2 regions of the Mesorhizobium sp. IMUNJ 23232 genome follow, and region 1 is predicted to be linked to the other one. Evidence: predicted binding sites of a transcription regulator. Region 1 holds the regulator's gene; the other holds the start of a gene.
The links. The regulator LexA, encoded in region 1, represses DNA repair genes until DNA is damaged. The targets are predictions, from matches to a motif close to TGTTCNNNNTGTGTTCNG.
Positions count from the first base shown of each region.

Region 2: ACH196_RS20860 (2'-5' RNA ligase family protein) is a predicted target of LexA. The motif match lies at 2,508-2,525, and genes of this name have one in related genera.

Region 1 covers NZ_JBIRCY010000060.1:987-9,784, reverse strand. The annotation lists gene gltA (citrate synthase) at 1-971, opposite strand, end outside; gene gltX (glutamate--tRNA ligase) at 1,152-2,576, opposite strand; gene ACH196_RS30340 (ComEC/Rec2 family competence protein) at 2,735-5,296, shown strand; gene lexA (transcriptional repressor LexA) at 5,290-6,006, opposite strand; gene ACH196_RS30330 (ABC transporter ATP-binding protein) at 6,184-6,972, opposite strand; gene ACH196_RS30325 (ABC transporter ATP-binding protein) at 6,969-7,805, opposite strand; gene nikC (nickel transporter permease) at 7,802-8,695, opposite strand; gene ACH196_RS30315 (ABC transporter permease) at 8,692-8,798, opposite strand, start outside.
Region 2 covers NZ_JBIRCY010000029.1:65,662-74,459, forward strand. The annotation lists gene hydA (dihydropyrimidinase) at 1-863, shown strand, start outside; gene ACH196_RS20855 (NAD-dependent epimerase/dehydratase family protein) at 918-1,814, shown strand; gene ACH196_RS20860 (2'-5' RNA ligase family protein) at 1,875-2,462, opposite strand; gene ACH196_RS20865 (DUF3830 family protein) at 2,612-3,022, opposite strand; gene ACH196_RS20870 (polysaccharide deacetylase) at 3,242-4,147, shown strand; gene ACH196_RS20875 (hypothetical protein) at 4,212-4,523, shown strand; gene ACH196_RS20880 (CobW family GTP-binding protein) at 4,520-5,482, shown strand; gene ACH196_RS20885 (isochorismatase family protein) at 5,556-6,176, shown strand; gene ACH196_RS20890 (S1/P1 nuclease) at 6,220-7,044, shown strand; gene mmsB (multiple monosaccharide ABC transporter permease) at 7,071-8,360, opposite strand; gene mmsA (multiple monosaccharide ABC transporter ATP-binding protein) at 8,357-8,798, opposite strand, start outside.

The sequences.
Region 1 (8,798 bases):
TGCGCGGTTTTCTGCATGATCTTGGCGCGCGGATCGTAGTTCTTGTAGACGCGGTGGCCAAAGCCCATCAGCCGGAACGGATCGTCCTTGTCCTTCGAACGGGCAATGTATTCCGGGATGCGGTCGACAGTGCCGATCTCGCCCAGCATGTTCAGCGCCGCCTCGTTGGCGCCCCCATGCGCCGGGCCCCACAGGCAGGCGATGCCGGCCGCGATGCAGGCGAAGGGATTGGCGCCGGACGAACCGGCGAGGCGAACGGTCGAGGTCGAGGCGTTCTGCTCGTGGTCGGCATGCAGGATGAAGATGCGTTCCATGGCGCGCGCCAGCACCGGGTTCACCTTGTATTCCTCGCACGGTACCGCGAAGCACATGTGCAGGAAGTTGGCGGCGAAGTTCAGCTCGTTCTTCGGATAGATGAACGGCTGGCCGATATGGTATTTGTAGGCCATGGCGGCAATCGTCGGCATCTTGGCGATCAACCGGATCGACGCGACCATGCGCTGGTGCGGGTCCGAGATGTCGGTCGAGTCATGATAGAAGGCCGACAGCGCCCCGACCACGCCGCACATCACCGCCATCGGATGCGCGTCCCGGCGGAAGCCTGTGAAGAAGCGCGACATCTGCTCGTGCACCATGGTGTGGCGGGTCACGCGATAGTCGAAATCGTCCTTCTGCGACTTGGTCGGCAGTTCGCCGTAGAGCAGCAGGTAGCAGACTTCGAGGAAGTCGCTGTGCTCGGCCAACTGGTCGATCGGATAACCGCGATGCAGCAGCACGCCTTCGTCGCCGTCGATGAAGGTGATTTCCGAGTCGCAACTCGCCGTCGACGTGAAGCCTGGGTCGTAGGTGAAGGCGCCGGTATCCTTGTAGAGCGCGGCAATGTCGATCACATCCGGACCGACGGTGCCCGATCGAACCTTCAGCTCGTGCGTCTTGCCGTTGAATTCCAGTCTGGCGGTGGATTCGCTCATACGGATACCCCTTTGCTATGAATTCGGGATAGCGGCGAGGCAACGCCGCCAAACGGAAGAGAAGCCGAAATGAGAATGACGATCCTGCTCCCGGCTCGGTTCCGCGAAAAGTCTGATGTGGCCGCAATGTTGCACCGCAACAGGACGGTTTCAATGGCTCTCGATAGGACCAGGGAAATGCTAATCGATTTGATCTCCAATGCGTGCCAAGCTTTCCTCGCGTCCCAGCACGGCCAGTACATCGAACACGCCGGGGGACGTGCTGCGCCCCGTCAGGGCGGCGCGCAGAGGCTGCGCCACCGCACCAAGCTTGTGGCCGTGAGCCGCCGCGAAGTCTCGGATCGCCGCCTCCGTCGTCTGCGCCGTCCAGTCTCCCCCGACATTCTTGAGCGCGGACCACGCCCCAGCGAGCACAGTTCGCGGACGTTCGCCGAGCAGCACCGCGGCCTTGTCGTCGATCGCCAGCGGCCGCGTCGCAAACAGATATGAAGCGCTGTCGGCCAGTTCGACGAGTGTCTTGGCCCTCTCCTTGAGACCCGGCATCGCGGCGGCAAGTTTCGCCTTCTGGTCATCGTCCAGCCCCGCCGCGAGCGGGCCTGATGTCGACAGATGCGGCAGTGTGGCGACGAGGATATCGGTGAGTGCGCCGTCGTCCATCCGCCGCATGTAGACGCCGTTCAGCGCCTCCAGTTTCTGGAAGTCGAAACGTGCGGCGCCCCGGTTGACGTCCTCGATCTCGAACCAGCGGATCATGTCGTCCATCGACATGACTTCGTCGTCGCCATGGCTCCAGCCGAGGCGCGCCAGATAGTTCAGCAGCGCGGCGGGCAGGTAGCCCATCGACCGGTAGGCCTCGACGCCGAGCGCGCCGTGCCGTTTCGACAGCTTTGCTCCGTCGGCGCCATGGATCAGCGGGATATGCGCCATGACCGGCACTTCCCATCCCATCGCGTCGTAGATGACCTGCTGGCGCGCGGCATTGGTCAGATGGTCGTCGCCGCGGATGATATGGGTGACGCCCATGTCGTGATCGTCGACGACGACCGCGTGCATGTAGGTCGGATTGCCGTCCGAACGAAGGATGATGAAATCGTCGAGATCCTTGTTGGGGAAGCGCACGTCGCCCTGAACGCGGTCGCGGACGATCGTTTCGCCTTCATGCGGCGCCTTGATGCGGATGGCGCCCTTGACGCCTGCCGGCGCTTGCGCCGGATCGCGGTCGCGCCAACTGCCGTCATAGCGGGGCGGACGGCCCTCGGCGCGCGCCTTCTCGCGCATGGCATCGAGTTCCGCGGGGGTCTCGTAGGCATAGTAAGCCTTGCCCATGCGGACGAGTTGCTCCGCCACCTCGCGGTGGCGCGGCGCGCGCTCGAACTGCGAAATCGGCTCGCCGTCCCATTTCAGGCCCAGCCAGGTCAGCCCGTCGAGGATCGCCGCCGTCGCCGCGTCGGTGGAACGCTCGCGATCCGTATCCTCGATGCGGAGAAGCATCTGGCCGCCGGTATGCTTGGCGTAGAGCCAGTTGAACAGCGCGGTGCGGGCGCCGCCGATATGGAGGTAGCCGGTGGGCGAGGGGGCAAAACGTGTGACGACGGGGCGGGACATAAAGATTTCCGAAGGAAGAAGACCGCCCCGCGCGTCCGCGCCGACGGTGCATGGAAAAAGATTGGCGTTCATGTAGCATAGAAGGTCGGGGGTGCAAGGGCGCAGTCGCAGCCTTGCACGATGCGCCGCAAAACCTTGGCGCCGGTTGAGTGAAAGCCATGTCGGAGGTGTCGGCAGGCGATCTGAACGAACGGTTCCTGTTCCGCAAGATGGACATGGAGGCCGCGGCCCGCTCTGTCCCCGCGACATCCCGCGAGCTTGTCGTCGTGCCTGCGCGCCGGACCTGGATCGAGCAGTGGTCGCGCGCGGGAAAAACCTTGCCGCCCGTACCCGTCATGGCGGCCCGGGCGGCCGTCGTCCTGCAATACGCGGCTACGCTTGAAGGGGAGCGCGGGACGCTGTTTCTGCTCGTCCCGGTATTTCTCGCTGCCGGCGCCTTCGTATATTTCGGTCTGCCCTTCGAACCGGGTTTCCTATCGATTTCGGCCGGTCTGTTAGCCTCCGTTGCTTCGGCGGCCTTTTTGCCGCGCGGACGCATTCCGCAACTGACGGCACTGGCGGTTATGCTGACCTTCTGCGGCATCCTGCTGGCCAAGGGCGAAACCTGGCGCATGGGCACCAAAATGCTCGGCGGCGATGTGTCGACCCGCATCACCGGGCGCGTCGTCAGCATCGAACCGCTGTCCAACGGCCGCGCCCGGCTGACCATTGATCTGATGGCGACCGAGCGGCCGAAACTTCGCTATGCACCCGACCGTATCCGCGCGACCGCTCGCAAGGCGCCGGCGGGCATCGAGGCGGGTTCCATCGTCAATGGCCTCGTCCGGCTGCGGCCGCCCTCCGGGCCGGTGCGCCCCGACAGCTACGATTTCTCCTTCGAGAGCTATTTCGACGGCATCGGCGCGAGCGGCTATTTCATGAAGGGACCGGAACTGGTCCCGCGGCCGGATCCGGGATTCGCCGACCGGATCGGCACGCTCATCGAGAATGCCCGAAACGACATCGCCGCACGCATCCGGCAGCGCATCGGCGGCGCCGAGGGCGAAATCGCTGCCGCGCTGGTCGTCGGGGTGCGCGCCGGAATCCCGAACGACGTCAGCGAGGCTTTGCGCCGTACCGGCCTCTACCATATCATCTCGATCTCCGGCCTGCATATGGCGCTTGTCGCCGGCGTGGTCATCGGCGCGCTGAGGGCCGGATTCGCGCTTTTCCCCGGCATCTCGTCGCGCCGTCCGGTCCGGAAATATGCTGCACTGGCCGGTCTCGCCGCCATCGCCGCTTATCTCGCCATTTCCGGCGGCGAGGTCGCGGCGCAGCGCAGTTTCCTGATGCTTGCCGTCATGCTGATCGCGCTGATTTTCGATCGGGCGGCGCTGACAATGCGCAATCTGGCGATCTCGGCGATCATCGTGCTGGCGATCACCCCGCACGAGGTCATTGGCCCAAGCTTCCAGATGTCCTTTGCCGCGACCGCGGCGCTTGTCGGAGCGTACGCCTTCTGGACAGAACGACGCAGCGGCACCGGATCATTTCATCCCAGAAGAGGCCTGGTTTCGCTTGCGGCGCGGCGTGCCTGCGCGCTTGTCGTCGGGTTGCTGCTCACCTCCCTGGTCGCCGGTCTCGCAACGGCGGCCTTCGGCGCCTATCACTTTCAGCGGATCGCGCCGCTCAGCCTCGCCGCCAATCTGGCCGCGATGCCGATCGTGTCGCTGCTGGTCGTACCCTTTGCGGTGCTCGCGTCTGTCGCCATGCCGTTCGGCTTCGACGGGCCGTTCCTCGACGTGATGGGCAAGGGGATCACCGCGATGATCGAGGTCGCGAAATGGTTTTCCGCGCGCTCGCCGATCGATGCGGTCGGGCTGATATCGGGAAAATCCGTGGTTCTCCTGACTATTGCCCTGATCGTCGCGACCGTCGCAACAACCTGGCTGCGGCTTCTCGCGTTGCCGTTTGCGCTCGCCGGTCTTTTGACGCTGGGCGCCACGCGCACGCCTGACGTGCTGGTGTCGGAGGACGCCCGACTGGTGGGGTTTCTCACCGGCGAGAGGCTGATGGCGGTCAACAGGCCGCGGCCAAATGTCTTCACGGCGGAGAACTGGAAACGAACCTTGCAGGCCGACGGTCTTCATAAGCCGACGAAGGATTTTGGACCGGATCCGCCGATAGCCTCGATCGCAAGTGAAACGGTGGAGACTGGAGGTCAGAAAGGCAACGGATATGGCAATAGCGGCAACGTCACTTCGTCCGACGCGTCCTTGTCGACAAGGCTGGTAGCTTCAGTTCAAGGCCCGAATGCCGACAATTTCACGGCTGCTTCCTTCGAAGAGAGCGCCGCGGACGATTCAGTCCGTGCCTTCCTGTGCGACGACATAACCTGCCTCGGCTGGCATCCATCCGGAGCCGCGATCATTCATACGTCAGACCCAGAGGAAGCCAGGATCGCCTGTTCCTTTGCCGGCGTCATAATCCTCGACGACGCGACCGTGCCGTTGAAATGCGCAAATCCTGCCGTCGCCGTCGTTACAAAGCGAGAACTCGCCCGCCACGGAAGCGCAGCGGTCTACCTGTCTCTGGGCAGTGACGATGCCGCCGAGGTTCACTTTGCCATCGGCTCCGCCGATCGCCCGTGGCACAGCAACCGCATATTCTCCCGCGAGGCCCGCGGGCTTCCGCCCTACCAGCGCAAGATGCCCGCCCAAGCGCCGACGGAAAATCAGTAGCGCCGGATCAGGCCAACCAGCCTGCCTTGCACCCGGACCCGGTCCGGGCCGTAGATGCGCGTCTCGTAAGCCGGGTTGGCCGCTTCCAGTGCGATTGATGCGCCCTTCCTGCGGAAGCGTTTCAGCGTCGCTTCCTGGTCGTCGACCAGTGCCACGACGATCTCACCGGGCGTGGCTGTATTGGCATTGCGGATGATCACCGTGTCGCCATCGAGGATGCCCGCCTCGATCATCGAGTCGCCCTTGACCTCAAGCGCGTAGTGTTCGCCGCCGGACAGCATTTCGGGCGGCACCGATATGGAATGCGTCCGATGCTGGATCGCATCGATCGGCACACCGGCCGCGATGCGGCCCATGACGGGGATCGTGATCCCGGAACCGACATCGTCATTGCCGGCGGAGGGAGTGCGGGACGGTTCGGCCGACCGCTTGCCAAGACTACCCTCGATCACGCTTGGTGAAAATTTCCGGGCTGCATTCAAGCCGGGGGCGATCGAATCGGGCAGTCGGAGCACTTCAAGGGCCCGCGCCCGGTTCGGCAGCCGGCGAATGAACCCGCGTTCCTCCAGCGCCGTGATCAGCCGGTGAATGCCGGATTTCGACGCCAGATCAAGGGCTTCCTTCATTTCGTCGAAGGAGGGCGGAATACCGGACTCCTTCAATCTCTCGTGGATGAAAAGCAGGAGTTCGTGTTGCTTGCGTGTCAGCATCTCGGCCCCATCAAGAATCGCACCAAAAACAAAACCAGAACAAACACTATCTGTTCCAGTTGTGTTCCGCAACCGTTAAATATCGGGTTAAGATCCGGGCAACCAAGAAATCAAAATCATGCGTCGGTGCTCTCCGGTCGAGACTTGGCCCGGTTGCCGCGGAGGAGATCGTGGATATCAGGCCTCTTCCCACAAATCGCCCAGCAACTCACGGTCATAGCCAGAACTCGCCCGGAAAAGTTGCCGCGTATAGGCATGCTCGAACCGTCCGGCGGCCAGGTCGGCGCTGGTCAGGGTCTCGAGGATGCGGCCTCGGTTCATCACCGCGACGCGGTCGCACATGTAGGAAACGACAGCCAGATTGTGGCTGACCATGATGGTGGTGAAGCCACGCTCGCGTCGCAGGCGCCGCAAGAGGTTGAGCACTTCCGCCTGAACGGAGACGTCGAGCGCCGAGGTCGGTTCGTCGAGGAGAAGACCGCGTGGCTCCAGGATGATGGCGCGGGCAATCGCCACGCGCTGGCGCTGGCCGCCGGAAAGCTGGTGCGGAAACCGAAAACGGTGTTCGGGTTTCAGTCCGACATCTGAAAGCGCGCGTTCGACGCGCTTTTCCACGTCGGACAGCCCATGGATGCGCGCCGGTTCCGACAGCACCTTGTCGACGGTGTGACGCGGGTGGAGCGAGCCGTAGGGGTCCTGAAAAACCATCTGGATCAGCCGCCGCTGCGCATGGCTGCGCGCCGGCGCGACCGCGTTTCCGCCGATGCGGATCGTTCCGGAATAGTCGGCGATCAGGCCCGCTACGGCGTTCAGCACCGTCGACTTGCCCGATCCGGATTCGCCCACCAGCCCGAACGCCTCGCCCTCGGCCACGGCCAGCGAAACGTCGCGCACGGCATCGAGCCGGCGCGCGCCTTTGCCGAAGCTGATGCCTAGATTTTCGATCGCGATCATCGGCGCGGTCATCTTGCCCAGCTCGCGTCGCGTTGCAGGACGGGCAGTTCCGGCCGGTCGTCGCCAAGGCGCGGCGAGGAAGCGAGCAGGCCTTTTGCATAGGGATGCTGGACCCGGTGGAGGTCGCTCGCCTTGACGGTTTCGACCACCTTGCCGGCATACATGATCATCACGCGGTCGCAGAAGGCCGAGACCATGCCGAGGTCGTGGCTGATGAGGATCAGGCTCATGCCGCGCTCGCGTACGAGGTCGTCGAGGATCGCCAACACCTGGAGCTGCACGGTTACGTCGAGCGCCGAGGTCGGCTCGTCGGCGATCAGCAATTGCGGTTCAGGGATGAGCATCATGGCGATCATCACGCGCTGGCCCATGCCGCCGGATAGCTGGTGCGGATAGAGGTGGTAGACCGCCTCCGGGTCGCGGATCTTTACCGCCTTCAGCGCCTCGATGCTTTTCGCACGGGCAAGCTTGCGATCCCTGGCGACATGCAGCCGGAACGCCTCCTCGATCTGCTGGCCGACCGTCATCACCGGGTTGAGCGAGAATTTCGGATCCTGCAGCACCATGGATATCCGCTTGCCACGGATCTTCGGCATCTCCTTTGCAGGCACCTGGAGCAGGTCCAGGCCCATGAAGGAAAGCCGGTCGGCGCTGACGCGGCCGGGCGGCGGGACGAGCCGCATGATCGAGCGGCCGGTGAGCGACTTGCCGGAGCCGGATTCGCCGACAATGCCCAATCTTTCGCGGCCAAGCGAAAAGCTGACGCCGCGAACCACGTCCATAAAACCCTGATAGGTCGGGAAGGTGACTCGCAAATTCTCGACGTTGAGGATCGGTTCGCTCATGAGCGCTTCGGGTCCAACACGTCGCGCAGGCCGTCGCCGAGCAGGTTGAAGCCGAGGCTGACGACGAAGATGGCGATGCCGGGGATCGTCGCCACCCACCATTGGTCGAGCAGGTAGTCGCGGCCGGTGGAGATCATGGCGCCCCATTCCGGCGTCGGCGGCTGGGCGCCGAGGCCGAGGAAGCCGAGGCCGGCGGCGGTCAGGATGATTCCCGCCATGTCGAGCGTCATGCGCACGATCACCGAGGCGGTGCAAAGCGGTACGATATAGTGCCAGATGATGCGGAAGCGGGAAGCACCTTGCAGGCGGGCAGCCTTGACGAAATCGGCGTTGCGCACGGTGATCGTCTCGGCGCGTGCGATACGGGCATATGGCGGCCAGGAGGTGAGGGCGATGGCGATGATGGCGCTTTCCAGCCCCGGCTTGATCGCCGCGACGAAGGCGAGCGCCAGGATCAGCCGTGGGAAGGCGAGAAAAATGTCGGTGATGCGCATCAGCACAACGTCGACCGCCCCGCCGATGTAGCCGGAGATGGTACCGATCAGCAGGCCGATCGGCACCACGATCACCACCACCATGATGACGATGGTAAGTGTGATCCGCGCGCCCCAGGCGACGCGCGAAAGGATGTCGCGGCCGAGTTCGTCGGTGCCGAACCAGTGCTCGGCGCTCGGCGGCTGCAGTCGTGTCGAGAGCGACTGCAAGGTCGGCGACTGCAGCGGCAGCACCGGCGCCAGCACTGCGACAAGGATCAGCGCCAGCACGATCGCGAAGCCGACCATGGCCAAGGGATTGCCTCGAAAAGCCAGCCAGTTGCGATACCAGTGGCCGAACGAGGCCTGACGGCGCGAACCGGGCGTGTCGGTGAGCAGCCAGTCGCGCGCGGTCATGTCCGCGCCCTCGGGTCGAGCAGCCGGTAAAGCATGTCGCAGAAGACGTTGAGGCAGACGAAGATCGCGCCGATCAGCATGGTTCCGCCAAGCACGGCGTTCA
Region 2 (8,798 bases), on a different contig from region 1:
CGGGGCCGGAGGCCCATGCTTATTCGCGGCCGCCCGAGGTCGAGGGCGAGGCGACCAACCGTGCCATCATGATCGCCGACGCTGCCGGCGTGCCCGTCTACATCGTGCACACTTCGTCCGAACAGGCGCATGAAGCCATCCGCCGCGCCCGCCAGAAGGGCATGCGCGTCTATGGCGAGCCGCTGATCCAGCATCTGACGCTCGACGAGACGGAATATTTCAACAAGCAGTGGGACTATGCCGCGCAGCGGGTGATGAGCCCGCCCTTCCGCGACAAGAGCCACCAGGACTCGCTGTGGGCCGGCCTGGCTGCCGGCTCGCTGCAGGTGGTCGCCACCGACCATTGCGCCTTCACCACCGCGCAGAAGAGGACCGGTCTTGGAAACTTCACGAAGATCCCGAACGGCACCGGCGGTCTCGAGGACCGGCTTTCGGTGCTGTGGACCAAGGGTGTCGAGACCGGCCGGCTGACGCAGAACGAGTTCGTCGCGGTGACCTCGACCAACATCGCTCGCATCCTCAACATCTACCCGCAGAAGGGCGCGATCCTGCCCGGCTCCGACGCCGACCTGGTGGTATGGGACCCGAAACTGTCGAAGACGATTTCGGCCGCCAACCAGAAGTCGATCATCGACTACAACGTATTCGAGGGCTTCAAGGTGAACGGGCAGGCCCGCCACACGCTGTCGCGCGGCGAGGTGGTGTGGTCGTATGGCCAGAACTCGCAGCCAAAACCCGGCCGCGGCAAGCTGGTCAGGCGCAAGCCGTTCCCGGAGGTCAACCGCGCGCTGTCGCAGTGGAAGGAACTCACCGCGCCGCGCGCCGTCACGCGCTCGGCCGAGCACATGCCGATCGGTGTGTGATCTGTCTCGCGGGCGGCGACAGCCGTCCGCCGCCACGCCTGCACGGGAAATGAAATGACCGGAACGATTCTGCTTACCGGCGCGGCCGGGCTCATCGGCCGTGCCGTGCACCGCACGCTCCGCGAGCGCGGCGATCATGTTATTGCGGTCGACCGCAGCGGAGGCGATGAGATCGTCGCTTGCGATCTCGGTGAGACCCACCGCCTCTACGACCTCGCCGCCAGCGCGACGGCGACAGTCCACTGCGGCGCGATTTCCGGGCCGATGGTGGCGCGGGACAATCCGTATCTGATCATCCAGTCCAATGTCGCCGGTACGGCGAATATCCTGGAACTGGCGCGGGTCCGGAAAATGCGGCGCGTCGTGACCTGTTCGTCGGTCAGCGCCTACGGCAATACGCCCGCCGGTCTTGACCTCGTGCCCGAGGACGTGCCGCTGAAGCCGACCAGCGTCTATGGGGCGAGCAAGGCGGCCGGCGAGCATTTGCTGGACGGCTATGCCCTTCAGCATGGCCTGGACGGCGTGAGCATTCGACCCGCCTGGGTCTATGGGCCGGGGCGCACCACCGACTGCGCGATCCGCACGATGATTTTGGACGCGCAAGCGGGCCGCAGCACGCATTTCCCGTTCGGCCGCGATTTTTACCGACAATATGTTCATGTTGACGACGTCGCCACCGCGCTCGTACTTGCGCTCGACGCGGAAAAACTGCCGCGACGCAGCTATACGATCACAGGCGGCAGCTATGTCGTGCTCGCCGAGGTCGCGCGGACGATGAAGATGGTGCTGCCGCAGGCCGACATCACCATGGGTGCCGGCCGAGACCCGGTCGACGACGTGCAGGCGCGGTTCGACATTTCGGCAGCGAAACGCGACCTGGGATACAGCCCGAAGGTGCCGCTCGAAGAAGGTATCCGCGCCTATGCCGACTGGCTGGCGGCGCGGAACTGATGTTCGCTCGGATGGCGGTCTACTTCATGAACACCGTCATCACTGACTATCGCTGTCCTTCTAATGCAACTTCCATCGACGAATAATGTTGTATTTCGTAAGCCATAGCTCGCTGTGAACCAAAGCAAATTCGTCTATCTGCAAAGTGATAGGTTCAATGCTCCGCATCGGAACGAATTGCTCATTGTAGGGTAGTGTCAAATGTGGCCAGTATTCCTCGGGAATGGGGAAACGAAATTTCCGCAAATTGGTACCGAGGACATCGTAGAGTTTTTGAACCGGCCCTTCGTCCGCCACAAGCACCAGAGGATGGAGTAATGGTCGCCCCCTCTTGGGGACGCCTCGGAAGCTGCCCATCCGGCTGAAAGTCAGCTCAAACGGAGGGATGTCTACAGCGTTGGCGGCGAGTTCCGCTGCGAAAGCATCGGCACTACGCAGATGCTTTCGGTCGCTTACATGTGCGATTGAGGTGTGCAGCCTCAAAACCTTCAAGAGGCTGCCGGTCAGGCCAAGCTCCCTGGAAAATTTCCTGCTGAATTGGTCGATTGCTCGTGCCGTTTCATGACCGGGAAAAACCCCTATGAACAGCCGTTCCGGATATTTTGGGCGAGGTCTCCCTGCCATGAACTCGAACTCGGTCTGATACATTTTAAACTCCCTACTAACTAAGAACTCCTTACGCCCTCAACAAACATGAACAAATCATGAACAAACGAGCGAGTCAACAGTGATGATTCGGCGGTCGGCCGCGAACCCGGTTTGAAGGTGAAGGCCGAAATGGATGCCTGTCGGACGGCTTACACTTTCCGGAACCTGATCGGCTGCGCGCCTTCCCACAGCGCCAGTCGCCCGATTTCCGACAGACGGTCCAGTCCGGAGGTAAGCGTGATGAAATGGTTGCCGGCCAGTTGTCCCATCTTGGAGGCGAAATGCACACCGCCATAGGCAAGCAGGATCTCGGTCTCGGAAATGCCGCCGGGATAGAGGAGAATCTGGCCAGGTGCCGGATAGCTCGTATGGTTCTCGTAGCCGACGCCGAAATCGGTGTCGCCCAGCGGTATCCATACGGCCTCGCCACTCCAGCGCACATGCACGACCTTGCCTTCGAAGGGCAGGCGGCTGGCGAAGGCGGCGCAGGTCTTCGGCGCCTTGCCGGTTTCAAGCCGTGCATCGAAGATCATGCCTGGGATTTCGACGGTGAGCTGCATTCTTTTCCTCCCTTCCGGATTGCGCCTGATGCCGCAAATCCGGCAATATGAATCCCGCATCAATTGATGCGATCCTAATCTTAATCTTCAGCTTGTGGGGCTTAAGCCCTTATCAGGGATAAAGAATATTCTGGATTTTTCAATCAAGCCGTGATCCAATCCGCTGCGGAACGAGTGATCCAGTACGCTGCCTGGGGCAGCCTTGATGGGAGAGTGGAGATGGCCAAGAAAGAAATCATCTGCGCGTTCGGTACCGACATCGATTCAGTCGCCGGCCAGATCGGATCCTATGGCGGCGGCGATTCTCCGTCCGACATCCAGCGCGGCATCTTCGCCAGCGAGGTGGGCAACATCCGGCTGCTCAACCTGTTCAAGAAATACAAGCTCAAGACAAGCTTCTTCATTCCCGGCCACTCGATCGAGACCTTTCCCGATCAGGTGAAGCGCATCGTCGACGAGGGTCATGAGATCGGTGCGCACGGCTATCTGCACGAAAACCCGATCGCCATGACGCCGACCCAGGAAGAGGCGGTGCTGGCCAAGTCGGTCGACCTGATCGAAAAGCTGTCCGGCAAGAAGCCGCGCGGCTATGTGGCGCCGTGGTGGGAAATGTCGGCTTCGACCGCCGCGCTCCTGCAGAAATACGGCTTCAAGTATGACCACAGCCAGGGCTATCGCGACTTCCAGCCCTTCTATGCCCGTGTCGGCGATAGCTGGAACGTCATCGACTATTCAAAGAAGGCCGAGGAGTGGATGCATCCGCTCAAGCACGGCAAGGAGATCGACCTCGTCGAGATCGGCGCCAACTGGTATGTCGACGACCTGCCGCCGATGATGTTCATGAAGAAGGTGCCGAACAGCCACGGCTTCATGAACCCGCGCGATATCGAGAGCATGTGGCGCGACCAGTTCGACTGGGTCTATCGCGAGATGGATTATGGCGTGTTTCCCTTCACCATCCATCCCGACGTCAGCGGCCGGCCGCAGGTGCTGCTGATGCTGGAGCGCCTGATCGAATACATCAACGGCCATGACGGCGTGAAATGGATGACGTTCGAGGAGATCGCCGAGGATTTCCGCAAGCGTTTTCCGTTCTCGGGCAAGGCGCGGCCTGAGGTCATCTGACGGCAGGTGATCAGAGGGGAGGGTGGCACTGTCGCCGCACTTCCCACCAAGGAGACACGAAAAGATGTGCGCGAATTGCGGAAATCCCGCTGCGCCGGGACACTGGACCGAGGCGGGCGCCGCCGGTCCGGGGGAGCGGTTGCGCGCGCGCTTTCGCCGCTCGCAGGTGCTGAAGTCGGTCCTGCCTTCCTATGGCCTGACCGCGCATGATGGTGCGATCATTCCCGGCATCCAGCTTTCCGCGCTTTCCGGCCAGGAAGTGATCGTACAGAACCTGGAAGAGTTCTGGATCGAGGCGGAAAGGATGATCGGCCGGCCGGTCGATCCGCTCGATCCGCGCTTCCTGGGTGCTGCCGGCGGCCGCGAGGCGGCGTGACGGTGGACGGCGCCGAGACCCGGATGCGGCTCACTGTGCTCGGCGGGTTCCTCGGCTCCGGCAAGACGACATGGCTGCGCCACCAGTTGCATCATGGCCAATTCAGGGATGCGCATGTCATCGTCAACGAGGCGGCGGAGACGCCGGTCGATGACGCGCTTCTGGCGAAATCGTCGGCGCTGACGGTACTGGCGGGCGGTTGTGCCTGCTGCGCCGGACGCGCTGACCTTATCGTCGCCCTGCGAACCCTGTGCGATGAGCGCAGCCGCTCGCTTTCGAGCGAAAGCCGGCTGCAACGCATCGTGCTGGAAACCAGCGGCCTGGCCGATCCGGGCGCTATCGTCGAGGCGATTCGTGCCGATCCTGTGTTGATCCATCACATCGTCGTCACCGAGATCGTTGTCACGGTCGATGGATTGCACGGCCTGTCGCAATTGGCCTCCGAGCCGCTCGGGCGGCGGCAGGCGGAGATCGCCGATCGATTGATCGTTACAAAACTCGACGCGGTCGAGCCGAAAACCTTGGCGCGGCTCGTCGCCACCTTGAAACGCCTCAATCCCGGTGCCGCGATTGGCGGCGCGATCAATGGATCGGAAGCGCCCCCGCCGCAGGATGCCGGGGCAGAGCCGGTCGACCTTCCGGATCTCTCCGGCGAAAGTGCCGCGCCGATCTTTGCCACGCGGCTCATGCTGGACGAGACGGTCGACTGGACGGTGTTCGGCGTCTGGCTGTCGGCGCTGCTTCACGCGCGCGGCGACCAGGTGATGCGCGTCAAGGGCGTGGTGCGCACGCCGGCCGGGCGGTTGCTTTTGCAGAGCGTGCGCAAGATCGTGCAGGCACCGGAGATTCTTCCGGAGCAGGATGACGCCCGCGAGGACGACACGATCGTGGTTATCGGCCGGGGCTATGAGGGCGAAGATCTCCGCCGGTCGTTGAATTATTTTGCCGGCATCCGATAAGCGCCGATAACCGTGCGGCGTGACGATTTCCTGGGCCGTGATTTGTGGAAAACGCGAAAGGGGGGGAGGGACGATGAGTTCGGATGACACAGAAGTCTACGCCCGCCAGCAGTTCGGCGGCAGGACGGGTTTCGGCAAAGCCCCGGCGCTGCTCGTCATCGATTTCGTCAACGGTTTTCACGATCCGGAGATTCTCGGCGGCGGCAACATTGCCGAGGCGGTGATCACGACGCGCCCGCTACTCGACTTTTTTCGCTCGCGCGGCCTGCCGGTCGTCTTCACCCGTATCGTCTATGCGGAGGACGGATCGGATGCCAGCCTGTGGTCGGAAAAACTGCAGCGGCTGCAAACCCTCACGGAGCGCGCCTATGAGAGCCAGGTGGTCGACGCGCTGGCGCCGCGTCCCGGAGAGATCATCGTACGCAAGACGCAGGCCTCGGCCTTCTTCGGCACGCCGCTGGCGGCCAATCTGTTTCGTCGCGGCGTGGACACGCTGGTCGTCACTGGCTGCACCACCAGCGGCTGCGTGCGCGCCAGCGTCATCGATGCCATGAGCCTCAACTACCGCACGGTCGTTGCCACCGACTGCGTCGGCGACCGTGCACTGGGGCCGCATCACGCGAACCTGTTCGACATGGGCCAGAAATATTCCGACCTGCTCACCGCCGCCGAGATCATTGAGGCGCTTTCCTGATTTCGATCCGAGCCGACGGCTGTCCGGCCGGCTGATATCCGCCATGATCGGCGCTATCGTGACGGCGATGAAAGCAATCCTGTTCGCATTGCTGATCGTTGCGGGTGCTTCCAGCCAAGCGTTCGCGTGGGGACGTGCTGGCCATGCCATCGTCGCCGAGATCGCCGAGCGCCATCTGTCGCCGGAGTCGCGCGCCGAGGTCGACGCGCTGCTCGCCACGGAAGGCGCGAAAAGCATGGCGGACGTGTCGCTGTGGGCGGACCTGATCAAGGCGCTGCGCATTCCGGACCAGCCATCGCATGTGGTGCGCCTGCCGCTCGACCATTCCGGCTACGATGCCGCAACAGTCTGCAAGACCGGCCGCTGTATCGTTGCAGCGATCGACAGGTACACAGCAGTGCTGGCGGATCGTTCCAATCCGGCGACGGCTCGCGTCACCGCGCTCAAATATCTGATCCATCTCGTCGGCGACCTGCACCAGCCGCTGCACACCAGCGCCGATACGGGAGCAACGGCGGTGGTGCTCGACGGTTCGGTGACGAGGCTTCACGACGTCTGGGACGACGCGATCATCGAAAGCCGGGGAAAGGACTGGCAGACGCTGGCCGTCGCGGTCGAGGCGGATGCTATCGTGCCGGACACCAGTTCGACGCCAGCCGACTCGGCGTTGGAGGGCAGGGACATAGCCCGCGACACGATTTTCGCCGATCCGCGCCTCGAAACCCGCCGCCGCGACGTGCTGCCGTGGCTGCCGAAAACCTATCTCGACGACAACTGGCCGATCGTGCGCAAACGGCTGAAGCAGGGCGGATACCGGCTGGCCGCGCTGCTCAACCGCGCGTTGGACAAGGCACCCAAAGCAAACTGAACCACCGGCTTTGGGCTTCCTGCGCCTCAGCCCTTCTTCTTGTTGTAGACGTCGAAGACGACCGCGCCGAGCAGCACCAGGCCCTTCACCACCTGCTGCCAGTCGACATTGACGCCCATGATCGACATGCCGTTGTTCATCACGCCCATGATGAAGCCGCCGACCACAGCGCCGATGACCTGGCCGACGCCGCCCATCGCCGAGGCGCCGCCGATGAACACGGCGGCGATGACGTCGAGCTCGCTGCCGAGGCCGGCCGCGGGCACCGCCTGCCCAAGGCGCGCGGCGATGATCAGTCCGCCGAGCGCCGACAGCACGCCCATGTTGATGAACACATAAAGGGTCAGCCGCTCAATGTTTATGCCCGACAGTTGCGCGGCCTTGGCATTGCCGCCCAAGGCGTAGATGCGGCGGCCGATCGTCATCCGCTTGGTGACAAACATGAACAGCGCAATCAGCAATCCCATCACCACGAGCACGATGGGCAGGCCCCGATAGGTCGCGAACTGGTAGACGAGGAACAATACCAGGGCGCTGATCACCAGTGTCTTGGCGGTGTACAAGGCGAAGGGCTCGGCCTCATAGCCGTGGCTCTCGCGTGTGCGGCGCGCCTTGAGGCCGAAATAGATATAAGCCAGCACGCCGATGATGCCGATCACGATCGTCGTCATGTGGAGCGAAAGACCGCTGCCCACGATCGTCTTGCCGGCGGCATTTACGATCGGGGGGACGATCGTCCATGTGCCGATCAGGTCGGGAATGAAGCCCGAGCTCAACGCCTTGAAGCCATCGGGAAGCGGCCCGACCGACGAACCGCCGCCGAGCAGCGCCTGGCAGATGCCGCGGAAGATCAGCATGCCCGCGAGGGTGACGATAAAACTCGGAATGCGGTGATAGGCGATCCAATAGCCTTGTGCCGCACCGATGGCCGCGCCGACGATCAGGCAGACGATCGACACGACGAGCGGGTTGCTCAGGAAGCCGAGCGGCCAGATCACCATCATCATGGCCGCCAACGCGCCAATGAAGCCGGCGACCGAGCCGACGGAGAGATCGATATGGCCGGAGACGATCACCAGCAGCATGCCCAGCGCCATCACGATGATGAAGCTGTTCTGCTGCACCAGATTGCTGAGGTTCACCGGCTTGAACAGCGTGCCGTTGGTCGTGAACTGGAAGAAGATCATGATCGCGATCAGCGCCAGAATGAGGCCGTAGTCGCGAAGATTGGTGACGAGCGCCGAAACGGCAACGCGCGGCGGCTGCACCTCGGAAGCGACGCCGCTCTGGGGGGCGGGAGTGGTGTCCGTTGTCATGATGCTTTCCCTTCTCCCCGAACGATTGCGCGCATGATCTTTTCCTGGCTTGCTTCGCTGGCCGGCATTTCGCCGACGATGCGGCCTTCGTTCATGACATAGATGCGGTCGGTGATGCCGAGCAGTTCGGGCATCTCCGACGAGATGACGATGATCGCCTTACCTTCCGACGCGAGGCGGGCGATGATCGTATAGATCTCGTATTTGGCGCCGACGTCGATGCCGCGCGTCGGCTCGTCGAGGATCAGCAGTTCCGGGTTGGCGAACAGCCATTTGGAGAGGACGACCTTCTGCTGGTTACCGCCCGAAAGATTGCCAGTCATCTGATAGACGCTCGAGGCGCGGATGTTCGTCTTCTTGCGGTATTCGTTGGCGACGGCGAGCTCGCGCAGATCGTCGATCACCGCATTGGTCGAAACGCCGCCCAGATTGGCCAGC